Regions from separate parts of the Rossellomorea marisflavi genome, predicted to be linked through region 1. Evidence: riboswitches for the same ligand, from Rfam matches in the RefSeq annotation. Region 1 holds a riboswitch; the other holds the start of a gene.
The links. Region 1 has a riboswitch for S-adenosylmethionine ahead of K6T23_RS08925 (2,3-diketo-5-methylthiopentyl-1-phosphate enolase). Riboswitches for the same ligand answer to the same signal wherever they lie in the genome.
Positions count from the first base shown of each region.

Region 2: linked by a shared signal. The riboswitch ahead of fbpA (Fur-regulated basic protein FbpA) and the one ahead of K6T23_RS08925 (2,3-diketo-5-methylthiopentyl-1-phosphate enolase) in region 1 are both predicted to bind S-adenosylmethionine.

Region 1 covers NZ_CP081870.1:1,675,274-1,684,645, forward strand. The annotation lists gene K6T23_RS08915 (carbon-nitrogen family hydrolase) at 1-595, opposite strand, end outside; gene K6T23_RS08920 (pyridoxal phosphate-dependent aminotransferase) at 716-1,900, shown strand; SAM riboswitch class I at 1,950-2,051, shown strand; gene K6T23_RS08925 (2,3-diketo-5-methylthiopentyl-1-phosphate enolase) at 2,122-3,324, shown strand; gene K6T23_RS08930 (2-hydroxy-3-keto-5-methylthiopentenyl-1-phosphate phosphatase) at 3,324-3,986, shown strand; gene K6T23_RS08935 (methylthioribulose 1-phosphate dehydratase) at 3,983-4,612, shown strand; gene K6T23_RS08940 (1,2-dihydroxy-3-keto-5-methylthiopentene dioxygenase) at 4,627-5,139, shown strand; gene K6T23_RS08945 (aspartyl-phosphate phosphatase Spo0E family protein) at 5,318-5,542, shown strand; gene K6T23_RS08950 (MarR family winged helix-turn-helix transcriptional regulator) at 5,738-6,187, shown strand; gene K6T23_RS08955 (M3 family oligoendopeptidase) at 6,305-8,002, shown strand; gene K6T23_RS08960 (efflux RND transporter permease subunit) at 8,053-9,372, opposite strand, start outside.
Region 2 covers NZ_CP081870.1:2,110,375-2,119,746, forward strand. The annotation lists gene K6T23_RS11045 (flavin monoamine oxidase family protein) at 1-836, shown strand, start outside; gene K6T23_RS11050 (CotD family spore coat protein) at 937-1,305, shown strand; gene spoIIP (stage II sporulation protein P) at 1,514-2,578, shown strand; gene K6T23_RS11060 (aminoglycoside 6-adenylyltransferase) at 2,685-3,458, shown strand; gene K6T23_RS11065 (DUF2512 family protein) at 3,516-3,950, shown strand; gene K6T23_RS11070 (hypothetical protein) at 3,988-4,236, opposite strand; gene K6T23_RS11075 (lysophospholipid acyltransferase family protein) at 4,390-4,971, shown strand; gene K6T23_RS11080 (hypothetical protein) at 5,116-5,904, shown strand; gene K6T23_RS11085 (hypothetical protein) at 5,904-6,365, shown strand; gene fbpA (Fur-regulated basic protein FbpA) at 6,449-6,649, opposite strand; SAM riboswitch class I at 6,729-6,833, opposite strand; gene hemG (protoporphyrinogen oxidase) at 6,988-8,376, shown strand; gene K6T23_RS11100 (amino acid permease) at 8,362-9,372, opposite strand, start outside.

The DNA of each region.
Region 1 (9,372 bases):
CGCGGTTGCATGCAGCAACATAACATTGATTTTCAATGGCACGTGCACGGAGGAGGACTTTCCAGTGGTCGATCCGCTGTTCAGGCCATTCTGCACTGACGAACAGGATCTTTGCTCCGGAGAGAACATGCTTACGCACCCATTCAGGGAAACGGATGTCATAGCAGATGAGGCCGGCCATTTGCTCGCCGGAAAGCGTGAATAGACCGTCCTCTTTTCCCGGCAGGAGGTAGTGATGTTCGTCCATCAGTTTGAACAGGTGAAGCTTTGAATACCCTTTGACGAAGTTTCCTTTGGAATCGATCACGATCAAGCGATTATCGATTCCCGACTCCGTTTTATTTGCAACGGATCCCCCTATCACGTTTATCCCATACTGTTTTGCAAAACGGGATAGGAAGGCAATGGTCTTTTCACTGTTTTCATCAGCGATTCCCTCTATCCTCTTAAGGTCATATCCTGTTGTCCAAAGCTCAGGGAAGACAAGGATATCGCATTGTTCGCTTTCTGCTTGTTGAAACCATCTTTCTGCTTGTGCGTAGTTGGATTTTGGATCTCCAAACCGGATGTCCATTTGCGCGAGCCCGATCTTCATATGATCAGCACCTTTCATGGGGAATTGTAAGATTTTACTTTACATTCGTTATTTTCCGTTATATCATTTGTAGCTAGAATTTGAAAGTGAAGAATATTTGAACATTCAGAAGGTGAAGAGATGAAAACATTCCCATATGCGGATCGCCTCGATTCGCTGCCAAAGCAATTTTTCGCTGAATTGACAGCCAACGTTCAGCGTGTCATTAATGAAGGACACGATGTCATTAACCTTGGGCAGGGTAACCCTGATAGGCCCACACCTGAACATATTGTAGATAGTTTGAAGGCTTCGGCCGAAAACCCATTGAATCATCGCTATTCACCTTTCAGGGGGATGGCCTCTTTCAAAGAGGCGGTAGCGCTTTTCTATAAAAGGGAATACGGGGTGGAACTGGATCCTGACAAAGAAGTAGCTATCCTCTTCGGGGGGAAGGCGGGTCTCGTGGAGATTCCGCAGTGCCTGGTGAATCCGGGTGAATCCGTGCTGGTTCCGGACCCTGGGTATCCTGATTATCTATCAGGGGTGGCACTTGCAGAAGCGGAGATGAAGCTGATGCCGCTACTTGAGGAAAATGATTTTCTCCCCGATTACAGCCGGTTTAGTGAAGCCGAACTCGACGGTTCCAAGCTTATGTTCCTGAATTATCCGAATAACCCGACGGGAGCAGTAGCCACACCAGCCTTTTTTGAGGAAACGGTAAAATTGGCAAGTAGCCATGATATCTGCGTGGTACACGATTTTGCTTATGGGGCGATCGGATTTGAAGGCAAGCGTCCCAATAGCTTCCTTGAAACAGATGGAGCTAAGGATGTCGGCATTGAAATCTATACTCTCTCCAAAACGTATAATATGGCGGGGTGGCGAGTAGGATTTGCCGTCGGGAACGAGAGTGTGATAGAAGCCATCAATCTCATGCAGGATCATATGTATGTGAGCCTCTTTGGCGCCATTCAGGAAGCAGCGGTGACGGCGCTCCTCGGATCGCAGGAGTGCGTCCAGGCCCAGCTTGAGACCTATGAAAGCAGAAGGAATGCCCTCATCGGTGGATTGAGATCCATCGGTTGGGATGTGGATGCACCGGCAGGCTCATTTTTCGCTTGGCTCAAAGTGCCGGAAGGCTTCACGTCGATGGATTTCTCGAACCTACTCCTTGAAAAGGCCCATGTAGCCGTGGCGCCTGGCATCGGCTTCGGGGATCACGGGGAAGGGTATGTCCGGGTAGGTCTCCTTACCAGTGAGGAAAGGCTTCAGGAAGCAGTGAAAAGGATTGAAAATTTACATTTGTTCGATAATAGGGATTGACAGGACTCCCAATCGATGCAATAATCCTACTGGAAACCAAATGAATAGATTCTTATCAAGAGCAGGCGGAGGGACTGGCCCGATGAAGCCCGGCAACCGACTCATTACGAGCACGGTGCTAATTCTTGCAGCAGACGCTGGGAGATAAGATAGAGTGATGGATTGAAAGCCTCTTCTTATCGGAAGGGGCTTTTTTGATTGTATAAGGAGGTAGGCAGAACATGAGTGAAGTGATTGCAACATATAGATTGCCAGGGGCAAAAGGGTCTTTCGAAAAAAAGGCAGAAGGTATCGCCTTGGGCTTGACAGTGGGCTCTTGGACAGACCTTCCCCAACTCGAACAAGAGCAACTGCTGAAATTCAAGGGAAGGGTCGTTTCCATCAATGAAGAGGCCGGTGAAGGGGTGGGAGAAATTTCGATCGCTTACCCCGGTGGCAATTATTCAAATGATCTCCCTGCGATACTGACAACGGTCTTCGGGAAACTCTCCCTGGATGGTCAGGTAAAGCTTATCAATCTTGAATTCAGTGACGATCTCAACCGTCACTATCCGGGACCACGGTACGGTATTGAGGGGATCAGGGAACTCGCAGGCGTCAAGGATCGCCCCCTCCTCATGAGCATTTTCAAGGGAGTGATCGGAAGGGATCTCGCTTACATGGAAGATCAGCTGCGTGCCCAGGCTCGCGGAGGTGTTGACCTGGTGAAGGATGATGAAATCCTTTTTGATAACCCCCTGACGCCTTTTGAAGAGCGGGTGAAAAACGGCAGGAGGATCCTTGATGAGGTGCAGCAGGAGACAGGTAAGAGGACGCTCTATGCGGTGAACCTGACCGGACGGACGTCTGAGCTTCGCGATAAGGCAAGAAGAGCACGGGATCTTGGGGCGGATGCCTTGCTATTCAACGTATTTTCTTATTCTCTCGATGTACTTCAAGAACTCAGGGAAGATGAAAACATCGGACTTCCGCTCATGGCCCATCCCGCCTTTGCAGGAGCCGTTGCCCAGGCTCCCCATCATGGAGTCGCCTACTCCTTATGGCTAGGGAAATTTTTACGGATGACGGGAGCGGATTTTTCCTTGTTCCCTTCCCCTTATGGAAGTGTGGCACTGGAGAAAGATCAAGTACTCGCCATCAGTAGAGAGCTTACGGATGAGTCTTCACCGTTCAAAAAGACATTCCCTGTCCCATCGGCAGGTATCCATCCAGGACTGGTACCACATCTTGTGGAGGATTTTGGTGAGGAGTGTGTGATCAATGCCGGCGGCGGCGTCCACGGACATCCTGGAGGTGCTGTAAGCGGAGGGCTCGCCTTCCGACAGGCAATTGAAGCGGTGAAAGCGGGAATTCCCTTTGAAGAAGTCCAGGGAGAAGAGCTTAGAGTCGCTCTAAGCTTGTGGAGCAAGGGAGGGAGGGGCTGATGACGGAACGGATCATCTTGTGTGATTTTGATGGAACGATTACGAAAACAGATAATATCATCTCCCTCATGAAGCAATTTGCCCCTCCGGAATGGGAAGGACTCAAAGATGCCATACTTGATCGGACGATGTCGATCGAGAAAGGGGTAGGGGATATGTTCGCACTTCTGCCTTCCCAACAAAAAGATGAGCTCGTGGACTATCTTTTACATACGGCAGTCATCCGGGAAGGGTTCTGGGACTTTGTTCAATTTGCGAAAGAGGAAGGAATCCCGTTATATATCGTGAGTGGAGGGATCGATTTCTTTGTCCGCCCACTCCTGGACGGATATGGCCCATTTGCAGGAATCTACTGCAATGAAGCGGATTTCACCGGCCCCTTCATTTCCATCAACTGGCCCTATGGCTGTGATGGGCAATGCGGGAATGGAGGATGCGGATGCTGCAAACCGTCCGTCCTCCGCTCCCTTTCCATACCGGATGGTGCAGAAGTGATTGCCATCGGTGACTCTGTAACAGACTTGGAGATGGCCAAGGTGGCTGACAAGGTGCTTGCGAGGGATTATCTTGCTGACACTTGCAATGAATTGGGGATTCCCCATATCCCATTTGAAACATTCCATGACTGCATAGAGGCATTGAAGGAAGGGGTGAGGACATGAGTTACCAAAGAGAGTGGGAAGAGCTGTCCACCATCAAGGGGGAACTCGCAGACCGTGACTGGTTCATGGGCACTTCAGGCAACTTGGCCATCAAGGCCGGATCGGCCCCTGGTGCCTTCCTGGTAACCGCCAGCGGAAAGGATAAGAGGAAGAGGACGGTAGAGGATTTCCTACTCGTTGACCTGGACGGGAATCCTCTGGAGGAAACGAAACTCAAGTCCTCAGCAGAAACCCTCCTCCACACGCATATTTTCAAAGGGACCCAGGCAGTCTGTTCCCTCCACGTGCATACCGTAGCCAATAATGTGGTCAGTGAGCTTTATGGGGATCAGGGAGAGATCACCTTCAAAAATCAAGAATTGATCAAAGCGTTTGGAAAATGGGGACAAGATGATGAACTCATCATTCCCATCATCCCGAATTACGCGGATATTCCGACCCTTGCGAGCGCCTTCTCCCATCATGTTAATGAAGACGCCGGCGCCGTGCTGATCCGGAATCATGGGATCACGGTTTGGGGACGGAGCGGTTTTGAAGCAAAAAAGCTTCTCGAAGCATCTGAGTTCCTATTTCAATATCAGCTTTCTCTCTTATCACTAAAATCCACCGTTCAACTTCAATCATAAAAGGAGGAAAAATCATGACAACAATCAAGGTCCAAGGAAGCAATAAAGTCATCGAAAATCAAGAAGAAGTGGTACAGTATCTGGAGGAGCAAGGCGTCATTTATGAACATTGGGACATCGGGAAATTGAGCGGCGATCTTCAAGAAAAATTCGATTTGGCTGACGTGGAAAAAGAAAGGATCCTCACAACGTTCAAGGATGAAATTGAAGATATTTCAGCCAGACGGGGATATGAAGCGTGGGATATCATCTCATTATCAGACAGTACACCGAACCTTGAGGAACTGTTGAAGAATTTCCAGCAGGAACATCACCATACGGATGACGAGGTCCGCTTCATCGTCAGTGGTCATGGGGTATTCATCATCCAGGGAAGCGATGGTGATTTCTTCGAAGTCCACCTGAATCCTGGGGACCTTATATCCGTACCGGAGAACATCCGCCATTATTTCACACTATCAGATGACAAGAAGGTAGTGGCTGTGAGAATCTTCGTTACGAAAGAAGGATGGGTGCCGATCTACTGATGGTCACCCACATTGTAACCCGTTCCCTCCTTGATAGGAACGGGTTTTAATATGGCAGTCAATGTCGAATTTTCGGCTATAACTGATTGTTTTGTCTTGTTTTGCGGTTCTATTTACTTTTCTGGTAAACCCTGAGATAATGCTCAAATAAAGCAAGCTATCAAAAGGGGTTAGATGGATGAACCAAATGCTGAAAAGAAAGTGGTTATTGCTGAAGATCAATCAAAAGCGATCGGAAATGATCGCTCTTGGGGAAACGCACGGTCTTGGTGCAAGAGAGACCTTGGCGTGCAGTCAGGAACTTGATCGCCTCTTGAATGAGTATGATAAGGCTTCCCTGGATCGAAGCGAGGCCGAAATGGAATACTATAGTAGACATTTGCTCAAAAGACCCGCATCGTAACATGACATCTGAGAAATCCTCCAGAAAAATCACTCCGTGAAAACACGCATCACATCGACTACTACCTTGGAGGGACGTCCATAATAGGGCGTCCTTTTTCCGTTAGACCCTAAGTATTGGAAAAAACAATGTCAGTTCCTTTGACAAAAACACGGCAGATTTGTATAATAGTTTGAAACCGAGATATTTAAAGGAATGAAAACTATGAGTGAATCCAAGCAATCCCTTAAGCTATTCATTGTTCTATCGAGGGCCTTCAAAGCCATCAATGAGGAAATAAATAAACACATCCAGGAAAATGGATTGAATCCTACGGAATTTGCCGTCCTGGAACTCCTTTATCATAAAGGAGATCAGCCCCTCCAACAGATTGGAGGAAAGATCCTTCTTGCGTCCGGGAGTATCACTTATGTCGTGGACAAGCTTGAAAAGAAGGGCCTTCTCAATCGCGTAGCCTGTCCGAATGATCGTAGGGTCACATACGCTCAAATCTCGGAAGATGGCAGGGTAATGATCGACCGTATCTTCCCCGATCATGAGAACAGGATCCATGAACTGATGTCCACCCTTACTCCGGATGAAAAAGAGGAAGCGATTGGACTCCTCAAGAAATTGGGGTTGTCGATTAAAGATCTTTCCTACTGAATGCCTGCAAAAGCAGGCTTTTTTTCATGGTAAAAAGTAGAGGTAGGGAAGGAAATGCACAATCATTGGCGAAGTACTAGAGAGCCCTGATAGATTCTATACAAAATGGAGGTCACAATGAAAAAATTTGAAGAGTATACATACGCCAGACCGGAACTCGATGAGATAAAAGAACGATTCTATGAAGCCTTGAATCAACTGAAAAAAGGTGAAAGCATGTCCCAGCAGGTTGAAGCTATAGAGAAGATTAATAGGATCCGCATGGAAGTCGATACGATGGAGAACCTCGTGTATATCCGTCATTCCATCGATACGAACGATAGCTTTTATAAAGCGGAACAAGACTATATGGATGAACTGTCCCCTGAGATGCACGGTCTGGTTACAGAATTCTATCATGCACTGCTTGAGTCCCCGTATCGCAGAGAATTGGAGGAGAAATGGGGCAACCAACTTTTTTCACTGGCAGAAAGTGAAATCAGAACCTTCTCACCTGAGATCATCCCACTCCTCCAAAAGGAGAATAAGCTATCCTCAGAATATACAAAGCTGATGGCTTCGGCCAAGATTCCTTTTGAAGGGGAGGAGAGGACGCTTGCCCAGATGGGGCCATTCAGCCAATCTCCAAACCGGGAAACGAGGAAGCAGGCGGCAACAGCTACAACCTCTTTCTTTGAAGAGAACAGAAGTGAACTGGACCGGATTTTTGATGATCTGGTGAAGGTGCGACATGAAATCGCCGTGACCCTCGGTTTTGATAACTTCGTCGAACTAGGCTATCACCGGATGACAAGGACGGATTATACACCGGAAATGGTGGAGATCTTCAGACGTCAAGTAGAAGAATTCATCGTGCCCCTTTGTGTCGAGCTGAAGGATAGGCAGGCAGATCGTATCGGTCTTCAACATCTTACATTTTATGATGAAGGCTTTAAATTCTCTTCGGGCAATGCTGATCCAAAAGGGGATCCCCAATGGATCATCGCTAACGGGAAACGGATGTATGAGGAACTTTCCACGGAGACGGCTGAATTCATTTCGTTCATGCTCGACCGCAACCTATTGGACCTTGAAGCGAAAAAGGGAAAAGCAGGAGGTGGGTATTGCACCTACATCGCTGAATACGAGTCCCCTTTCATCTTTTCCAATTTCAACGGGACGTCTGCTGATATCGACGTTTTGACCCATGAGGCTGGGCATGCCTTCCAGGTATATAAAAGCAGGGGCTACGATATCCCTGAATACCACTGGGCTACCTATGAAGCGAGTGAGATTCACTCCATGAGCATGGAATTCTTCACATGGCCGTGGATGGAGTACTTCTTCAAAGAAGATACAGAGAAATATAAGTTCACCCATTTAAGTGAAGCGTTGATGTTCCTTCCTTATGGAGTGGCCGTGGATGAATTCCAGCATTTCGTCTATGAGAATCCGGATGCTTCTCCAGATGAGAGGAAGCAGATGTGGAGGAGCCTCGAACGGAAGTATTTGCCCCACCGTGATTATGACGGCTTCGGATACCTCGAGGATGGTGGCTTCTGGCAGAGGCAGTCGCATATTTACAACTCTCCGTTCTACTATATCGATTATACCCTCGCTCAGATCTGTGCCTTCCAATTCTTCAAAAAGATGAATGAAAATCGTGAGAGTGCGTGGGCATCTTATTTGGATCTCTGTAAGCTAGGTGGGAGCAAGTCCTTCCTGGAGCTGCTTGAGGCGGTCCAGCTCGACTCTCCTTTTGTGGAAGGCACTGTTGAGAAGGTGATCGCTCCGATCCGGAAATGGCTTAATGAAGTGGATGATCAATCGTTATAAGGGCAAAGGAAAAGAGGCAGGCGCAATAGGCGCCTGCCTCTTTGTCGTACTTATTTTTTCAATTCTTTCTTTACTGTTTTGTAGAAGAAGACTTCATACAGGACCGGTAGAAGGATGAGCGTCAAAAGGGTTGACGACGTCAATCCGCCGATTACGGTGATGGCGAGCCCCTTGGAGATGAGCGTACCCGATGATGTTGTGAACGCCAGGGGTAGAAGGGCCGTAATCGTCGCAAAGGCCGTCATGAGGATCGGACGGAGCCTCGTTTTGCCCCCTTCGATCAGGGAATCCCTGATGGTCATTCCTTTTTGTTCCCTGTTTTGCCCTATGCGGTCAACGAGGACGATGGCGTTGGTGGTCACGATCCCGATCAGCATGAGCAGGCCGATCATGACCGATACGCTGAGTGGTTCATTGGCGACCGACAGTCCGAGCAGAGATCCGATCGGCACAAAGATCAGGGATGACAGGATGATGAATGGAATCCTTGCTTTCCCGAATGTGATTAGCATGGTGATGTAGACGAGACCGATGGCGATCAGCATGGCGAGACCGAGATCCTGGAACGTCTGTACCGTTTCGTCGCTTCCGCCTCCACCTTCGAATGACACATCATCAGGAAGATCGAGCTTCTTCACACCATCCACTGTTTCTTGTGACACGGTACGGATATCATCACTTGAGATCTGTGCGCTGACACGCGCATAGATCTTTCCTTCTAGCTTCTGGATGGACGTGTAGCCTTCGACTTCATCAATTTTCGCGATATCTGTAAGTGGGACAGGCCCCTTCGCAGTGAATAGGGTGATATCTTCAAGTTCTTCTTTGGAGGATGTTTGATCCTCATAGCTTAATTGTACTTTTCGATCCGTCCCGTCCAGTGGCAAAGTCCCGACAGATACGGGTTCTGTCTGGTCCGTCACGGTCCCGAGCACTTGGAATCCGGACACGCCCGCTTTTGCGGCCTTCTCAGGATCGATATCGATGATGATCTGCTTTTGTTTTTCAGAGAAGTTATTGTTCACATATTTCAATTGATCTTGATCCTTCATGTACGCTTCTACTTCCTTCGCAGCAGATTGAAGGGAATCAAGATTATTGGAGAAGAGGTCGATGTCCACGTTGTTGTTGCTTGGAGGCCCACCAGTCTGCTGCTCCTGGACGCCGAGTTTTGCATCTGGTTCATCTTTGTATACAATGTCTTCCATATTCTTTTGCAAGTCTTCTAGATAAGCATTTACATTCGTATCTTCATCGAGGGTAAGGAAGTAATTGGCCTGGTTTTTCCGTTTCAATCCAGTTTGGAAATCACGGCTACCTATACCTGCCGTCACTTCTTTGATTTCTTTTTCCCCGTCGAAGAATTCTTC
Region 2 (9,372 bases), 440 kb from region 1:
TGCTACAGGGGATAGAGGGATTTCCGGAGTTTTCTTTCTCAGATATTTTGACCGATATCATTTATCCGATTTTCAGGAAAGAAACGACATTCAATCAGATTACAGGGGGGAATGATCGACTTCCATACGCCTTCAAAGAAGGGCTCAAAGACAACCTGTTGATGAATCAGAAAGTTTACCGCATCGTGCAGGACCGGGACGGGGTTGAGGTATATACACGAAACGGCAAACCTGGCATCTATCGGGGGGATTATGCCCTAGTGACCGTTCCTTTCACGGTATTGCAGTCCATCGATATTGAACCCTATTCGTCCATCTCTTTTAAAAAGTGGCAAGCCATTACGGAACTGACGAATGTTCCAGCGGTCAAGGTCGGCATTGAGTTCAAAAACAGGTTTTGGGAAGAAATGAAGATCGGCAATATCATCTCAGATCTCCCGTCCAGATTCACCTATGTGCCGAGCAACGGCATCGGAAGTGGACGTCCGGGGGTTCTCCTCGCCAGTTACAGCTGGGGTCAGAATGCACTTCTATTCAACTCCATGTCGAAAGAGGAGATCTTTGCCAATGTCATGAAGGATCTTGAAAAGTTCTATGGCCCGAGGGTATATTCGGAAGTCAGCTCTTATGCTGTATACAATTGGAGCGTCAATCCATTTTCAGCGGGTTGCTTTACATTATTCACTCCCGGGCAAGAAACGGATTTTGCAGACTATATCCAGCATCCTGAGGGTAGGCTTCATTTTGCAGGGGAGCACACCTCTTCTTTCCATGGGTGGATGGAGGGGGCTATCGAATCAGGAATCAGGGCTGCCTACGAGTTGAATGGGAGGTAGCATGCCCAAATCTATGAAAAAAGGAGCTTATCCCACACCTTTCTTTCTATGAAGCATACTCTATCATGTAAGGTATTTTCGTAGGAAAGGGGGAAAAAAAGTGGGAAATTACCAACACAATAGAAGAGTTTCACCTGATCGTGATGAAGTAATCGTCAACCCTACTCAGCGCGTTGTGAATACCCGTACCAAAACGCGTACCGTCAAAAATATCCACCCGACTGAAATCATCAATGTCAACCGTACCATTATCCGTAATGAAAACTACTACCCTGTACGTACGAGGGAAGTCAACGAAACAGTGGTTGAAAACTACGACTGTGGAAGAGATGTCAATCGTCCTGACTGCAGAAGGGTAAGTCCTGGAAGCGGCTGGGTCCGTCCGGCAAATGATGACCGCGATCGATATGATGGCGGCGGCCATCGATGTGGGAACCGCAACCGCCGTTGTGGCTGCAGGTGGTTCTAGTATAAAAGCATCCTTCGGGGTGCTTTTTTCATTTGCTGGGAATTATCCCTTCTATTATTCATCAATGGAGCATAGATTGAACTAGTAAAACTAAAAAATGGGAGATCTTATGATGCCGAATTTTCCTAGAAATCGAAACAATTTAGTTCCACTCGTTGCCGTCTCATTGAAAGCAATCATAAGGGTCGTCATAATTGGAATCGTCGTGATGTATGCCTCTATCTGGCTTATTTCCACCATGGCCATCAAACTTAAGGTCGATAGCCTCCTGTACTCCTCTGTCTCGGAAATGGTTCCGAAACAGACCTTTCTTATGCTCCTTTCACAAGAGATGACGGGACTGAGGATAGCCAATGAAGATCAGCTCAATCATGATTTCGATTGGCTTGAAAGTGTCACGAATGTATCCCTATTGGATCCCAGGAGTTTATTCGGAAGGGAAATACCCGGAATTGAAAATTATCATACACATATAGCGGTAGCTGGTAAAGGGACAGATATTACAAATCTACCGTACGAATCACCAGCCCCAACCGATGAGCAGCTGACCAATCAGGAAGTTGATCAGGATCAGATTGATCAGGCGAATGACTCGAAGGATGACGGGGTCAAGGAAGTGGACAAGAAGTCAGTGTTCATCTATCACTCCCACAGCTGGGAAGCATTCAGCCCACTCATAAAGAATAATCAATCGAGCGACCCGGCCAGCACGAACGAAAAAGTCAACGTCATCGCAGTCGGCGCCAAGCTGAAACAGGAATTGGAATCAAGAGGGATCGGGACCATCCAAGACAAAACTGATGTAAACCAGGCACTGAAAGAAAAGAGTTGGAGCTATTACGAATCCTATAAATTATCAAGAGGGCTCGTCCAGGAAGCCATCGCCCAAGACGAAGATCTAAATTATATCATCGATGTACACCGCGACTCACAACCGAAGAAAGTAACCACTAAAACCATTAACGGAAAAGCATACGCCCGCCTATTCTTTATCGTCGGGAAGGAAAATAAGAATTATGAAAAGAACTTGAAAATTGCCAGGGACCTACACGCAAAGCTTGAAAAAGAGTATCCGGGTATCAGTAGGGGGGTATTCGTCAAAACAAAAGCAGAAGGGAATGGAGTTTACAATCAGGATCTGACGGAAAGGGCTTTGCTACTCGAATTCGGCGGGGTTGAAAATAACTTGGTGGAACTGTACAATTCTACAGAGGCTTTTGCAGAAATCTTTGCAGAATATTATCACAAAGATGCGGTTGAAGTAAACAATTGAACGGGCCTTACTGGCTCGTTCTTTTTTTGTGAAAAAAAAGAATTGAAGAAAGCGTAAACAATGAATATAATGGCGTAATATCCAAAAAAGAGGAAGTGTGTCGAGGATGAAGCAAAGGATCGCTGTCGAAGCCATCACAGAAAGCTTGAAAAAAGATAAGAGGGTGAAAAGTATTTTTTTGAAGGGATCGATGGGGAGGGGAGAGGAAGATGAGTTCTCCGATGTGGACCTTTATTGCCTTGTCGAGGAAGGGGATCTGGAGTCTTTCGTCCAGGACCGGATTCGACATTTGGAAGCCTATGGGAAACTCCTGTTCCATGATGACTTGTTCATCATCGCACCACAGATCATCGCGGTTTATGAGGATTTGCTTCATGTCGATCTCTTCACGGTTACGGAAAAGACATTCAAGCAGAAAGATTATTTCAAGGTCATTTATGATCCTGAAGACAGATTGAGCCCATTCGCGAGAAGTCAAAACCTTTTATTATCCGATGCCGAATTCAATGAATTCGCTGGTGACACCGGGTGGTTCCTCTTTCAATACCTCAAAGCCATGCGAAGGGGAAATGATCTGTGGGCAGCAGAAATGCTTCAGCACACAATGAGGAATTTCTCCAGTGTCCTTTTGCAACGATACAAGCCAGAGAGGGCACAGCTTGGCTATAAAACCCTTGAAGCGAGTCTTCCAGGCCAACTTGTCGGGAATGTGAAAGAAATCATGGGACTCATAGGACCCTTCACTCATCAACAGGCTGCCAGTGAAATGGTGCGGTTGATTGAAGCTGAGAGGGGATGGATCAGGTCAAAGTGGAAAGACGAACAAGGAAACAGACTGTTGGATACCATGCTCAGTACATTGGAAGGCGAAATAAAGTAGGAAGTCGGATACATAATCCCTTCGTCCCTGCAAATCCTAAAGGCAGGAGGGATGTTCTTGAAGTATGTTTCAGCATTTCTATTAAAACTGGTCGTCACATTCCTGATTCTCTACACGGTTTTGGCAGGGGTCACAGGTCTATCGATGGGTTCCATCATTGCGTTGACTGGTGTGCTCGTTCTGATCGGTTATTTACTTGGTGATTTGTATCTCCTGCCAAGGACCACGAACGGTTGGGCGGTGCTTGCAGACTTCGGGTTGAGCTCGATTGTGGTTTATTTTCTCAGTTCGGCCATGGTGGCTGGTTCTCAGACCTTTCTTGTAAGGTCTTTTGTGGCAGCAGTGGCTGTAAGCTCATTTGAGTGGTTTTTTCACCATCATCTTAGGAAAAATGTTTTTTTGCCTGATTCCTCTGCACCCGTTTACCGGCAGGATTATCAAACTGAGGCATCAGAAGAGTTTCAACCTGACCTCGATCGGGACGAAAGGTAAAAGGACGGTATGCCCCCATACCGTCCTTTTGCATGTTTCAGCGTGAGTCGCCTTGATTGAATGTCTTCGAGAACTGTTTTACTACAGCGTGTACCTCATGTGTTTTTTCATCTTTTAATAATGGCGTGATCCTGGGGAGGAAAGAGAGTGCGTCTTCTTCTGAGAAGGTTCCTTCTTGTTGCTTTTTGAAGTTCTCCATTAGAATTAGTTTTGCCTCTTCTTCCTTGCCATCTTGAACGCGTTGTAAAATGAAAGATAAAAATTTTTCTTGCCCTTGTGAATCCATTACACGTCCTCCTTGAGTACATGATTTGATAAGCCTTTTTATTGTACCACCTTCATTGCCCATAAAAGCGGAAAATATAATTAGTAGTTGTAAAGTCGAGGATTTCCACTATAATTAGTACCAGGTATTAAAACTAGATGATGGGGTGATCTCATGTACTCATTTCTCGCCAATCTGGCAAAATTGATTTTTGGAAAAGTGGAAATCCGCAATGCCCATCTCCTTCCAAAAGATGGAGGCTACATTGTGACCTGTTCACACAAAACATGGCTTGATGTCGTCGCCCTTGGCTTCAGTATGCCCGGACCCGTACACTTTATGGCAAAGAAGGAACTATTCGACCGGAGAATCCCCGCCTTTATTTTACATAAGATTCACGCCTTTCCTGTGAACCGTGAGAACCCTTCTCCTTCAAGTATCAAAAAGCCTGTTAAACTACTTAGGGGAGGGGCAATCGTAGGAGTCTTCCCTGGAGGGACCCGTTCAGATGAGGATGTCGAAGCGAAACGTGGAGCCATTACGATAGCAAACCTCTCCCGGATGCCCATTGTACCGGCAGCCTATCACGGGCCGACATCGTTTAAAGAATTATTGCGCAACCGTCATAAAGCCGTTATCGTCATCGGCCAACCATACACCGTACGTGCAAAGGACAAGGAACAAATGACAGCAGAGACAAAGGTGTTATCAGGGAAAATCAATGAGTTGATCAAAGAAGCTCAAAAAATAAGCTGAAAGCTGTCCGTACAGATTTGACAATAGATCTGTACGGACAGCTTTTTATTTTGAAAAGGATTCATACCATATTTTCATTTGATTAGGTATGAATCCTTTTCCATGGCAGAAACTAACCAAAGAATGAAGCAGGGAGGGGATCTTATGAGGCGGTTGAATAATGCAGGTGAACAAGGGAATCTTGCGTACGTCAGCATATTCGGTACCACTCAGATTCATTTGAGGAACCCCATGATTGTTGCGCTCTGGTCCATGGCCTTTCCAGGATTCGGTCATCTTCTGCTTTCAAAATACCTCAGAGGTTTCGCCCTGGTGATATGGGAGATCTATATCAACCAGACCATTCACTTGAATACAGCCATGGTTTACACGTTCATGGGTGATATCGACGCAGCAAAAAGCGTTCTCGATATCCAGTTCATGCATTTATACATTCCGGTGTACTTGTTTGCCATATGGGATAGCCACAGAACCGCCGTCGACCTGAATAAAGTTTATTTAAGCCATAAAGGAAACAAGTCGACCGTCAACAGGAGGCTCGTGATTCGACCGCTTGAAATCAACTATCTTGATAAGAGATGCCCTGTTTCAGCTTTTTTTTGGTCCATGGCCGTACCGAGTGTTGGACATTTTTATAATCACCGGATCATATCGGGGCTTTTCACGCTTGTGACCACTGTTATTTATGTCTATAATTCCCATATATTGGAAGGGATTCATTATCTTATCTTAGGAAGATTGGAAACCTCTGTGAACGTACTCGATAAACAATGGTTATTGTACATGCCATCCTTTTACTTTTTCACTATTTATGACGCGTATGTGGGGGTCGTAGAGAATAATAAACTTTTTGACAGGGAACAGTCTGCCCTTTTAAAAGAGTATTACCAAAAAGGATCCTTGTTGATTGGCAAAGGATGGAGGGTTAGATAGTGCAAATCATCGCATCGTTCAATCATTCTTCCTACATCGAAATGACCATCGTCAAGCTTGAAGAGAAGGGGGTGGATGATCTATATGCCATTCCACTTGAAAGCAGGCAGAGAGAAACAAGGCTCTTTGACTCCATTCATTATTCAGATGGTCATTCCCTTCTCAATAAAGGCATGTTCCTTGCCGTGATCTTTTCGGTTATTGCCACAAGTCGTGGGTTTACTTTGGAATGGGGGCCGATCTATTGGGGGTTGATCGGGGCAGGGAGCGGATTGGTCCTTGGTTTCCTCATCGACTTGTTCCTGGTGAAGATCAAAGAGAGGAATCAGATTTTGGCAGATCATCATCAACCATCTGAAATCATCCTCATTATTAACTGTAGGTCAAAGGATGAAGAATGGGTGACCAGGACGCTATGGGAACATCATGCATTGGGGATTGCCGCGGTCGGAAAAGAGTGAAAGACGGACCAAACGATAAAAAACCATTCAATGCCTCATCATTGAATGGTTCAACCTTACTTTATGTGGAAGACATCGTCGGTCTAAACGGTTACTTTGTTGCAATTGATCCAATGGATGGAGCCCGACTCCGTATGTGGATGGCATTCTTTTTTTACGCTTCTAAACTCTTCTTCCAATTCTTCGAGGGTCAATTCGAACAGCTGTCTTTCTCCTTTTTTGTACACTTTGTGCACGATCAACTTATTGATCAATTCATTCCTTCTTTGCGTGGTTTCCATCATACTCACTCCTCATGAATGGTTGGGAAGAGGATATAAAAATCCCTCTTCAGGATAAGAAGAAGGATTGCCCGGACTCTTCGACTCATCTTTCAAGCACCTGCTTGTGGAATTAGCACAGTATCCCGATTTGGAACCTGTTGCTGAGGCTTCATAGGGCCATTCCCTCTGCCTCTCTTGATAAGCGTTATATGAAATATAGTATAAACCAAGTATACCAAGTTGTCAACTTGGTTTAATGTGCGATTTCAGACACACAAAATGAAGTGAATCACTCGTATAACCCGGTCAATCATGGTACCGTATGTATAGAATGAATAAAGCGGTTTGGAGTGAACGAGATGAAGACAGTGGCAGTTGTGGGTGGAGGTATCACCGGCCTTACGACACTATACTACCTTCAGGAATACTTGAAAGGTGAGGACGTAAGACTGATATTGATTGAGGGAGAAGATATGCTTGGAGGTAAAATCCAGTCGATCTCTTCGGATCCCTTCATCATGGAAGTCGGTGCCGATTCAATTGTGTCAAGACACCCGGGGGTCCTCGAGCTTATCGGGGAATTAGGGCTCATGGATGAACTTGTATATAACGAAACGGGTACATCGTTCATCTACACGCAGGACACACTACATAAGATTCCAACAGATTCAGTGTTTGGAATTCCCATGACGAGAACTTCCCTGATGGAGAGTACGCTGATTTCCGACGCGGGAAAAAGGGCTGCACTACTGGATTATGAAACGGAGAATGACACGTTCACAAAGGAAGATTCCATAGGGGATTTCCTGGAGTTTTTCTTAGGAAAAGAGCTCGTACAAAACCAGATTGCACCTGTTCTATCAGGGGTATATTCAGGGGACTTGCATACACTGAGCATGTCTTCCACACTGCCATACTTATTAGATTATAAGAATGCTTATGGCAGTATCATGAAGGGGCTATGGATCAACCGTGAAAAACATCAGGGGAAATCCAACAAGAAATTTGTTTCGTTTAAAACCGGATTATCAGCCATCATCAATCGGCTGGATGAATGCACGCCGAACGCAGAAAAATACAAGGGGATCGGCCTCGAGAGCCTGAAAAAATCGGGTCGTATGTATTCATTGGAACTCACCAATGGTGAAACCATATCCGCGGATGCAACCGTCCTTGCCATTCCACACAATCGTGCAAGGGGAGTTCTCAACCACCCGGAACTGAATGAAGGCTTTTCCCTTCTTAAAACGAAATCGTTAAAAAGCATTTACCTTGGATTCGACTTTCCTGATACCGTATTGCCTGCAGATGGTACAGGGTTCATCGTCGCAAAAGAACAAGGTGGAGTGAAAAGCGACGCCTGCACGTGGACAAGCAGAAAATGGAAACACACGTCTGTTGATAGTCAGCTCCTCGTCAGGCTTTTCTATAAGGATTCCAATCCCCACTGGGCAGAAATTAAACATCTCACCCAGGAAGAGTTGCTTCACACAGCTCTTAGGGATATAGAAGCGACGATGGGACTCAAAGGGGTACAGCCTATTCGAAAAGAAGTAACAGACTGGTCCGGCCTGATGCCCAATTACAACCTGGAACATGCACAATCAGTAAGACAATTGGAATCAAGCCTGGCTGTTGAATTCCCCGGGGTCATGTTAGCGGGTGCTTCCTATTACGGTGTGGGCATTGGTGCCTGCATTCAAAATGGAAAGAAGACAGCAGAGCAGCTGTCTTCACGACTTCGTTGAGCGGTGCGAGGTCATGCTCCTGAACAACAGGGAGGCCAGGCCGATCACCATTAGTAGCACCATGCTCAGATAGAATCCGTATCTGCTCTCCTTCAATGTGAACGTTCCGCTGATGGCCAACACCAAGATTCCCAGTGCAACGAGGCTCACTCCGTTCCTCATGACGTCCCTGTCAAGAAGCTTGAAGGAAGAAAGCAGAATGAATGCCCAATTACAAAGCAACAGGATACCGGCGGCCGTGATGAATGCTTCAAAAATGATTCCCGGCAATAGTTGAGAAGCGATGATGGCACACGCCATGCCGGCAATGGCTAGTAAAAGCGATGGAAGAGGGATATCCCTTTTCCATCTTTTTTTGAAGATTGCAGGGGCTTCACCTTCATCCGCCATAGACCGTAGGAGTCGGGTGACGCTGAATAACGCTGCAGCCAATGCGGATAAACCGGCAAACAGAATCACGCCGTTAAAACATGATGCGACAATCGGAACATTCCCCTGATTCAGGACAGATATGAAGGGGCTTTCCTCACTGGAAAAGTGTTTGGGCGCCTGCAGATTCATTGTGATCCAAAGTGCCAATACATACAATGAGCCAAGGCACATGATCAGTACCCTTCCACTTTTAAGTATATCTTTAGTATTGGAGAGCCTAGAAGCCATCAGACCGATGACTTCGATGCCGGCGAAGGAGTAGAAGGCAAAGATCAGAGAAGTTCTCATCCGATTGAATCCTTCATCAAAATGCATTGAACTATTCAAATGGAAGTGGTTTCCGGTCCCTGATAACAACGCTGCACCGATGAATAGGAAGATCACAAGCGCTGAGAGCTTGATGATGGAAAAAAAGTCTTCCGCTATATCAAATCCCCTTGCTCCGAGTAATACGACTGAAATGGATAGCACCGCAAAGATAAGGGTGAAAACCCATAGCGGAATGGAAGGGAACCAGTACCTGGACAAAATCCCAAGGGCGGTCAACTGCCCTCCCATGATCAA